Regions from separate parts of the Bacillus sp. C28GYM-DRY-1 genome, predicted to be linked through region 1. Evidence: riboswitches for the same ligand, from Rfam matches in the RefSeq annotation. Region 1 holds a riboswitch; the other holds the start of a gene.
The links. Region 1 has a riboswitch for S-adenosylmethionine ahead of Q3W56_RS04110 (bifunctional homocysteine S-methyltransferase/methylenetetrahydrofolate reductase). Riboswitches for the same ligand answer to the same signal wherever they lie in the genome.
Positions count from the first base shown of each region.

Region 1 (5,239 bases):
TGGGCCACACCTGTAAATCCGCTGGCATATACATCTGCCGGAATCAAAAATAAGTTCAGCCCGGCCGCATTGAGTAAAGCGCCGATGATGACGATGAGTAATTTTTTTGTTTGATCTAGTACCATGGCATGTTCCTCCGCTCTTTCTTCTTAATATGTTTTCCCTTAAAACAAATATTTGAACACAATTTTGGCAAATTAATATGATATAGTTGGCTTAACTCTTATGATAACGAGCGATAACGGAAAGAAGGGAAGCAATATGACAGTTCATCTCATCGCTGACAGCGCCGCTGATTTGCCCCGTTCTTATTTTGAAGAAAACGGCATTGGCTTTATTCCGCTCAGAGTCTCTCTCAGTGATAAAGAATTCGAAGATGCAGTCACGATTGATGCGGAACAAATATTTGAAGCGATGCAAAATGGAGAAACGCCTAAGACGTCCCAAGCCTCACCGCAAACGATTAAAAATGTGTTTTTGCAATATGCCGAAACAGTTGATCCCGCTCTTTACATTGCCTTTTCCTCAGGCCTCTCCGGCACGTATCAGACAGCTGTGATGATGGCCAATGAAGTAAAGGAGGAATTCCCCGATTTCGATTTACGGGTCATTGATTCCAAATGTGCTTCATTAGGATACGGGCTGGCTGTCCGGCATGCTGCCGATCTCTGTATCAACGGAAATACAATACAAGAAATTGAAACGTCTGTAAAGAACTTTTGCGAACAGCTTGAGCACATTTTTACCGTCGATGATTTAACGTACCTCGCCCGGGGCGGCCGAATTTCAAAAACGTCCGCTTTTGTCGGCGGTCTGCTCAATATTAAACCGCTTCTTCATATGGAGGACGGCAAGCTTGTGCCTCTTGAAAAAATCCGCGGACAGAAAAAGCTGTTCAAACGGATTATTGAATTAATGAAAGAGCGAGGAGACAATTGGAGCGATCAAACCGTCGGAATCAGCTATGCCGCTAACGAAGGAACAGCCAATGACATGAAAAATTTGATTGAAGATACGTTCAAGCCAAAAGAGATTATCATGCATTCAATCGGTTCCACGATCGGCTCACACGCCGGACCCGGCACATTAGCCGTATTCTTTTTAAGAAAATGAGCAAACAAAAACCTCCAGATATTTGATATATGCTGGAGGTTTTATATTAATTTTTTGTTTACATAAATGATGACTCCAGCTCCATATGCCAAAATCATTGGCGGAATCAGCTGATCTTGTCCTTGGAATGAAATAAAACCGTTTAAAAGAATAAATATCCCTGAATTCAGAAAAAAGTTTCCCGCAATTCTAGCCAGACGGTCTTTGTCACGTATCCGGGACTCACGGAAACCGGACAATATCCATGTTTGCTTTTTAATTCCTGCCATATAAGCAATCCAAAAGAAAAGCATCGCAATCAAGATCAATAAAAAATCGATGCGAATGTACACGACATCTCCCCCTGTCTTTTCACTAACAAAACAATCTGTCTCCTAATGATACGTAACAGAAATTTATTTGTGAAGTTCTTATATAAAAAAATAGAGGGCCTGAGGGCCTGTACGGCCCTCTATTTTTTCTCGTATGTCCATCCGTCTTCCTGATACACTTTTCCGTTTTTCATCAAATGGCCAAGCGCGCGCTTAAAGGCGGCTTTGCTCATGTTAAAACGTTCTCTGATATCGTCAGGCTGGCTTTTGTCGCTGTACGGCATAGCGCCGTTTCTTGTTCTCATATACGTTAAAATGTACTCGGCATCCACAGACAATGCATCCTGTTTTCTCGGGAGCAGCGACATGTTGACTGAGCCGTCTTCTTTTACTTGAATCACCCGTCCCGTGATTCTTGAGCCGAGTCTTGGTTCCTCTTTTCTTTCTGACGGATGGATAAAACCGCGGATACCATCGTCTGTGATGATAAATGAACCCGTTGCGATTAATCTGTACACCGTACCTGTCAGCTCTTTATTCATCAGATCTTCTGAAGCGTCGGTAAACAGTTCGCTTATAATATCCTCCGGTGCTGGTTTGGCAAACATGCGCCCCCGATTCGTCACTTTCAGCATACAGTAGAGCTTGTCGCCTTTTTGCGGCCAGACATCCTCGTATGGCGGCAAATGCTCAGTTGCAACAAGCGCATCCTTGGATAAGCCGACATCAACGAAAACGCCCATATCTTCCACTTTATCCACCACTTCGACCCAGCCGTACTCATCAGCGCTGATGACCGGAATTTTCATCGTGGCCGCAAGTCTTTCCTGCTGGTCGACATATATAAAGACCTCTACCTCATCCCTGTCTTCGATATCCTCAGTTATTTCACTGTTATGTAAGAGAATCGTATCTTCTCCGTCGGTTAAAAAGTAACCGAAGTCAGTTTGGTGATCTATACTCAAGGTTAATTGCTGCCCTGGTCTCATGCTATCGTCCTTCCTGTTCCGCTTATTTTTATGCGGATTCTGTTAACATTTTTTCCAATCATCACAAATTGATTCTTTGTTCTGTTGGAAGTTTCTCTTTATTCTACTATAATCGACACATAAGTTAAATGTTATGGAGGTTTTCATATGGCAAAAGAAAGTTCATTCGATATTGTATCCCAGGTGGAATTGCCAGAAGTGCAAAATGCGATTCAAATTGCGCTGAAAGAAATCAGCACACGCTATGACTTTAAAGGAAGCAAAAGCGACATTTCGTTAGATAAAGAGGAGCTTGTTCTCGTTTCTGATGACGAATTTAAATTAAGCCAGCTCAAAGATGTGCTGGTCAGTAAATTGATTAAACGAAACGTGCCGACAAAAAATATTGATTACGGCAAGGTTGAAAGCGCGTCAGGCGGAACGGTGCGCCAGCGTGCAAAGCTTGTACAAGGCATTGACAAGGACAACGCCAAAAAAATCAATACCATCATCAAAAACTCCGGACTGAAAGTAAAGTCTCAAGTGCAGGATGATCAAGTGCGTGTCACCGGAAAAAACAAGGATGACCTGCAGCAGATTATCACAGCAGTACGGGGCGCAGATCTGCCAATTGATGTTCAATTTATAAATTTCAGATAAATTTTCTGAATCCTATTGATTATTGTCTTTATTTTCGGTAAATTTGGAGAAAGGGAAAACGCCAGGCATCTTTTGGCAGCTCCTGAACATGTAAAATTTCATATCCGTTCTTATCAAGAGAAGCAGAGGGACTGGCCCGACGAAGCTTCAGCAACCGGTGTAATGGCGATCAGCCATGACCAAGGTGCTAAATCCAGCAAGCTCGAACAGCTTGGAAGATAAGAAGAGACAAAATCACCGACAAAGTCTTCTTCTTAAGAGGACTTTTTTTATTTCTCTTTTTTCCTTGCTGAATGTGAATAAAGGAGGCAGACAATGGGACTTTTAGAAGATTTGCAAAAACAGGTGTTAATCGGCGACGGCGCCATGGGGACGCTCCTCTACTCCTACGGCATTGACAGATGCTTTGAGGAGCTCAACATTTCAAAGCCGGAGGAAATTCAGCGCATACATAAAGCGTACGTTGAGGCTGGAGCCAACATCATTCAAACGAATACGTACGGGGCCAATTATATTAAATTATCCAGACACGGGCTTGAGGATGACATCAAAAAAATGAATCAGGAGGCGGTAAAAATCGCGCGGGCTTCAGCAGGCGATGCGTACGTGCTGGGGACGATGGGCGGCATCCGCACCTTTAATAAAAATGCGTACAGCCTTGACGAAATCAAACGCAGCTTTCGCGAGCAGCTGTACCTGCTGCTGCATGAGGAGCCGGATGGGCTGCTGTTAGAAACGTATTATGATTTGGAAGAAGCCCGTGAAGTGCTGAAAATCGCGCGCAAAGAGACTGACCTTCCGATTATGCTTAATGTCTCCATGCATGAGCAAGGTGTACTGCAGGACGGAACACCGCTTTCTGAAGCATTGCGATCGATTGCGGATCTCGGGGCTGATATCGCCGGCATTAACTGCCGGCTCGGCCCTTATCACATGATTGAAGCGCTTAGCGAAGTGCCGATTTTTGATGATGTGTTCTTATCAGTTTATCCGAACAGCAGTCTCCCCTCACTTGAAGAAGGCCGGCTCGTCTATGAAACAGATGACACGTATTTTCAAAACAGCGCGTCAGAATTCCGCAAGCAAGGCGCACGGATTATCGGCGGCTGCTGCGGCACCACGCCGAATCACATCCGGGCGATGGCGGAAGCGATTGGCGGGCTTGCTCCGATTACAGAAAAAGAAGTCAAAACCAGGCCTAAGGAATTCATTTCTGTTCAGGATGAGCGCACAGAACCGGGCCTGAATGAGATCGCAGCGGTAAAACGCTCCATTATCGTAGAGCTGGATCCGCCGAAAAAATTGAGCTTTGACAAATTTCTGTCCGCCGCTGCTGAATTAAAAGAAGCGGGAATCGACGCCCTGACCCTTGCCGACAATTCCCTGGCTACTCCGCGGATCAGCAATGTTGCCTGCGGCACCCTTGTGAAGCAACAGCTCGATATGCGCTCCCTTGTCCATATTACGTGCCGTGACCGAAACATTATCGGCTTGCAGTCACATTTAATGGGCCTTGATACGTTAGGGCTGAATGACGTGCTGGCCATTACGGGCGACCCTTCTAAGATCGGGGATTTTCCGGGTGCAACGTCTGTGTATGATTTAACATCCTTTGATTTAATCAGGCTGATCAAACAGTTTAATGAAGGACTGTCCCTGTCTGGAAAACCGCTTGGCAAGAAAACGAATTTCTCGGTCGCCGCCGCATTTAATCCTAACGTCCGCCATCTAGATAAAGCGGTACAACGGCTGGAGAAAAAAATAGATTGCGGCGCAGATTATTTTGTTTCACAGCCTGTCTATTCTGAGCAGCAGCTTGTCGATATCCATAACGAAACAAAGCATCTGAAGACGCCGATCTATATCGGCATTATGCCACTCACAAGCAGCCGAAATGCTGAATTCATCCACAATGAAATTCCGGGGATTAAACTATCTGACTCTATTCGTGAAAAAATGGCCCTCGCCGGCGAGGATAAAGAGAAACAAAAAGCGGAAGGCCTTGCGATTGCGCGCTCCCTGCTGGATACGGCATGCGAGCTGTTTAACGGCATCTACCTGATTACGCCTTTTCTCAGATCTGACTTAACCGCCGAGCTCACTTCGTACATTCAGCAAAAAGATGAGCAGCGCCAAAATATCTATTTGCATTAATACTTAGAAGACTGCCTAAGCCAAATGGGCGGT
Region 1 covers NZ_JAUMKF010000003.1:75,400-80,638, reverse strand. The annotation lists gene Q3W56_RS04135 (YitT family protein) at 1-125, opposite strand, end outside; gene Q3W56_RS04130 (DegV family protein) at 262-1,113, shown strand; gene Q3W56_RS04125 (DUF3784 domain-containing protein) at 1,155-1,406, opposite strand; partial or broken gene Q3W56_RS04120 (CvfB family protein) at 1,565-2,462, opposite strand; gene Q3W56_RS04115 (YajQ family cyclic di-GMP-binding protein) at 2,561-3,052, shown strand; SAM riboswitch class I at 3,160-3,277, shown strand; gene Q3W56_RS04110 (bifunctional homocysteine S-methyltransferase/methylenetetrahydrofolate reductase) at 3,368-5,206, shown strand.

Region 2 (5,239 bases), on a different contig from region 1:
AACGAATGGTCAAACGGGCTGTACAAGAAATCAAGGATGGAATGAATGTCAATCTTGGGATTGGAATGCCCACGCTTGTCGCAAATGAGATACCCGACAGCGTTCACGTCATGCTTCAGTCAGAAAACGGCTTGCTCGGGATCGGCCCGTATCCTGTGGAAGGAATGGAAGACGCGGATTTGATCAATGCAGGAAAGGAAACAATTACTGAAGTGACGGGCGCTTCCTATTTTGACAGCGCTGAGTCATTCGCGATGATAAGAGGCGGGCATATCGATTTGGCTATTCTTGGCGGCATGGAGGTTTCTGAGCAGGGGGATTTGGCCAATTGGATGATCCCGGGGAAAATGGTCAAAGGGATGGGAGGCGCCATGGATCTCGTCAACGGGGCGAAACGGATCGTTGTCATCATGGAGCATGTCAATAAGCATGGCGAGCCAAAAGTGAAAAAGACATGCTCTCTTCCGCTGACGGGGCAGAGAGTCGTTCACAGGCTGATTACGGATTTGGCTGTGTTTGATTTTGATCACGGCCGCATGACACTGACTGAACTTCAGGAAGGTGTCACAATGGATGAGGTTTATGAAAAAACAGAAGCCGATTTTGCTGTCAGCCAGGCGGTGCTTGAATCAAACGCTTGATATGAAAAAACACACTTACTCCGCCAGGGAATCAAGTGTGTTTTTCCTTTGCTTATTTCCAAACATCGTTAGCGATCTCAACCACATGGCGGAGCTTCGCCCATTGCTGTTCTTCAGTCAGCTTGTTGCCTTCCTCAGTTGAAGCGAATCCGCATTGAGGGCTGAGACAAAGCTGGTCTAAGCTCACATAACGGGACGCTTCTTCGATACGGCGTTTCACGTCGTCCGGATGTTCAAGCTTACCGAATTTAGATGTCACTAAGCCAAGGACAAGCTGAAGATCAGAGCGCTTTACATAACGGAGCGGTTCAAATCCGCCTGAGCGTGAATCATCATACTCTAAGAAAAGGCCGTCCAGGTTCAAGCCGTCAAAAATGGTTTCGGCTGCTGCGTCATAGCCGCCTTCTGCTGTCCAAGTGGACTGGAAGTTGCCGCGGCAAATATGCATGGTTACCGTCAGGTCATCAGGACGGTCTGCAATCGCGTCGTTAATCGATTTCGCAAACAGCTGGCGAAGCTCGTCAGGCGTTGTTCCGAACGCCTCGATCTGTTTTAAGCCTTTTTCAGATAAGAAAACAGCCCATGCCGTATCATCAAGCTGGAGGTAGCGGCAGCCTCTGTCATAAAACGCTTGAATCGCTTTTTTATATGCTTTGGATACATCGTGCTGGAAAAGGTGATAGTCGTTTTTGTATGCATCCTTTTCCAGCTTTCCGCGGAAAAACAGCATATTTGGGCTTGGGATCGTCATCTTTGGCGTCGCGTCACCGGCAATGCTATGGAGAAATGAGTAATCTTCAAGCATTGGATGAGTTGAAAAGTCGATATCACCGGTGACTTTAATGCCTCGTGCTTTTGTCTGTACATTATGGAATTGAATGCCCTGCTCAGGAATAAACGGCTCAACCCCATCCAGATTTTCCAGAAAATCAAAATGCCACCATGCTCTGCGGAATTCCCCGTCTGTCACGACGTTCAGGCCGGTTTCCTTCTGTTTTTCCACAATGCGGATGATTTCATCGTTTTCGATTTGGCGAAGCTGCTCAGCTGTAATCTCGCCGGCCGCTTTTTGCAGCCGCGCTTTTTTAACGGGCTCAGATCTCAGCAGGCTTCCAACTTGATCCGCGCGAAACGGCGGCTTTTTTCTTTGTCGTGCTTTTTGTTCTGTGTGTGTTGTTTGTTGTGGCATGTTGTCCATTCCTTCTTTCTATTTCGAATATAAAAAAGCTCATCCTTTGGATAAGGAAGAGCTTGTGTGACAATCTCAACCTTATCTTCAAGAGCAATCAATGCTCTAAAGGATTTAGCACCATTCTGTTAAACAGCGGTTGCCGGGTATCGCAGGGCCAGTCCCTCCACCTCTCTTAATAAGGAAAACCATTTTATGAAATTTTCTGATAGTATCTATTATTCACACATTTTCTGTTTCTGTCAATGATAGATTATCTCCACACATCGTTGGCGATGTCGATGACGTGGCGCAGCTTCGCCCATTGCTGCTCTTCTGTCAACAGATTGCCTTCTTCCGTAGAGGCGAAACCGCACTGCGGGCTGAGGCACAGCTGGTCAAGGCTGACAAAGCGCGCCGCTTCATTGATGCGGCGCTTCACATCCTCAGGATTTTCCAGATCGCCGTATTTGGATGTAATTAAGCCGAGCACAATGCGCAGATCCTTGCGTTTTACGAAACGGAGCGGATCAAAATGTCCTGAGCGGTCATCATCGTATTCTAAGAACAGCCCATCCAGATTCAAGCCGTCCAAAATTGTTTCCGCTACAGCGTCATAGCCTCCTGATGCCGCCCAAGTCGACTTGAAGTTGCCGCGGCAAATGTGCATTGTGATTGCTAAATCATCAGGGCGGTCTGCCACTGCATCGTTAATCGTTTTGGCGAATAAGGCAGGCAATGTTTCTGGATCACCGCCAAGTGCCCGGACGACCTCTCTGCCTTTTTCCTCAAAGAAGAGAGACCATGACGTATCATCAAGCTGAAGATAGCGGCATCCAGCATCATAGAAGGCTTTAATTGCTTTTTTGTACGTTTGGGCCAGATCATGAAAATATTCCTCTTGGTCGTCATAAATCTCTTTATCCGCCTTTTCACCGAAAAACAGCATATTCGGGCTCGGAATCGTCAATTTTGGTGTCGCGTCGCCGACGATCTCATGTAAAAATTGATAATCGGCAAGCGCTGGGTGGCTCGTAAAATCGAGTTTACCCGTCACTTTGATGCTCCGTGCTTTTGTTTTCGCATGATGGAATTGAATCCCTTCAGCCGGGATGAACGCTTCCACACCGTCAAGGCCTTCCAGGAAATCGTAATGCCACCAAGATCGGCGGAATTCCCCATCTGTTACCACATCGAGACCGATTTCTTTTTGTTTTTCTACAATGAGGGTGATTTCTTGATTTTCGATATCACGAAGCTGATCTGCAGTGATCTCGCCGGCCGCTTTTTTTTGCCGGGCTTCTTTTATTGGAGCAGATCTCAGTAAACTGCCGACATGATCGGCACGGAAAGGAGCTTTGCGTTGTTTTTCTGTTATTTGTCCTGCAACATTTGTTTGTTGAGCCAAGTCATTCGCCTCTTTTCTGCAATGGGGTGAGCATAAAAAAGCTCTCCCTTTGTGTAAGGAAGAGCTTGAATATCAAATCTCCGCCTCATCTGCAAGAACACAATGTTCTAAAGGATTTAGCACCATTCTGTTTGAAACAGCGGTTGCCGGGTATCATAGGGCCAGTCCCTCCACCTCTCTTGATAAGGTATATCTTCATATTCGAATTTCAATTATCTTAATATTATTACTTTTTGATCAATTGTCAACACTTTTTTAGAAAATGCTCTCATCTTCGTCGTTATATAATACCATATCAAGCACGATAGCAATGGCTGTACAGATCAGCACATCTTCCTCTTTTGCAATCTGTAAATGATAGGAATCACCCCAGCTGAGCCACTTTTTGCTCACTGACATACGGACATTCTCCCCGTCCGTCAGTTGAAATTCATCCTTCCACAAGTCGCCGTCAATTTCCCAGTTGAGCTGGGAAATTTCAAATTTCGGTTTGAAAAACGTTAGTTTCTTCGCCACCTCACAAGCTGTTTCCCCGCCAATGGAAATCTTGTATCGCGGCAGAACAGACATTGTTTTTTGTTCTATGGAAACGAGTGTTTTACCGGATGAATCTGTCATTTGTAGCGAGTCCCCTAACGAAAAGAATCGGCCCTCGACCTTGAAAGCCTCTTGTTCATCTCGGTCATAAATGTGAAATTCATCTTTAAAAGAGAACATTTTCTGTTTCATAAATAATTCGATCATTGCTGAAGTCTCCTTTTAGATTTGTTTTGTAAGAAGTTACGGACTGGCGGCAAGAAAGTTTCAAGTTCCAAATCTAGTAATCAGAAACCCGCTGGTTGTTTTCCTGAGTGATAAATGTTTCTAAATTGAAAAAGGCTGCATCATTCAGCAGCCTTTTCGTTAAATTATAGGATTAGGAAAGATGCATCCGGCGTTTTTGGCGGATCGCGTCAAGGTCGATTAGGTTGTTGTGATGAGGTGCAGCTGCTGGCAGAGGGCTTGTCTTTTGCGGTTTACGGCGATTGTCCTTGCTGAAAGAAAAAAGAAGATAGCCACATAATGCGATGATAATAAATAGGATCATTTTACATACCTCCCAAAAAAAGTTTTGGTATTATCTATTGTACGGATAAAAAGCCAAAAAGTATTCAAAAAATTCTAAATCAATAAAAAATAAATAACTGCCCCTCAAAAACAGTCTAACCTGTTGACCTGAAAATAGTCTTACAACAGGGTGTTAGTTCTGGTTGATGATTGGTTCTATAGTTACTATCGACGATAAAATAAAATCTTTTATATTACTTTTAACCTAAAAATTAATAATTCAAATTACCTGTTTTAGGTTGTTGTTTTCTTTCTTGTTTGGTTTATACCCTATTTTGCGGAATTAAACACAAAAAACCCAAATTTCGGAGCATTTGGGCGGTACGAGGGTATGCAGATTGTGGTTTTGTGGACTTGGAAGATTGATTAGAAGAAGCGTTTGAACATTTTTCTGATTTTTTGAAATGGGCTCGATTTCTTTTGTATGTTAAGCGGCCTGCTCCTTATCCATTTTTTCAATAGACTTTTTGCAGCTATAGCATGTTTTGTCATTTTTTCCTCCTCAACTGTTGATACTTGTTTTACGGAGGAAGTATTCAAAATGTTTCATATTTACACAAAAAAACCAGTCCTTTTTAGGACTGGCTCTTGGTATTATGCCTGTTCTTCAAACAGTTTTACAATCTCGACGATGACATTTACGGCTTTCACCATGTTATCGGCTGAGATGTATTCAAATTTGCCGTGAAAGTTTTCCCCGCCGGTAAAGATGTTTGGCGTAGGGAGTCCCATGTAGGACAGCTGGGATCCGTCCGTGCCCCCGCGGATTGGAGAAATCTTCGGTTCGATGCCGAGGTTTTCCATCGCTTGCTTGGCAATGTGGACAATTTCGATCACAGGTTCAATTTTCTCTCTCATATTGTAGTATTGATCGTTCATATCAAGCTGAATCCGATCTTGCCCGTATTCGTTTTG
Region 2 covers NZ_JAUMKF010000015.1:58,461-63,699, reverse strand. The annotation lists gene Q3W56_RS14715 (3-oxoacid CoA-transferase subunit B) at 1-641, shown strand, start outside; gene Q3W56_RS14710 (5-methyltetrahydropteroyltriglutamate--homocysteine S-methyltransferase) at 694-1,830, opposite strand; SAM riboswitch class I at 1,909-2,015, opposite strand; gene Q3W56_RS14705 (5-methyltetrahydropteroyltriglutamate--homocysteine S-methyltransferase) at 2,084-3,217, opposite strand; SAM riboswitch class I at 3,300-3,406, opposite strand; gene Q3W56_RS14700 (LURP-one-related/scramblase family protein) at 3,473-3,961, opposite strand; partial or broken gene Q3W56_RS14695 (hypothetical protein) at 4,134-4,412, opposite strand; gene pepT (peptidase T) at 4,919-5,239, opposite strand, start outside.
Region 2: another riboswitch for S-adenosylmethionine. It lies ahead of Q3W56_RS14705 (5-methyltetrahydropteroyltriglutamate--homocysteine S-methyltransferase); the one in region 1 lies ahead of Q3W56_RS04110 (bifunctional homocysteine S-methyltransferase/methylenetetrahydrofolate reductase).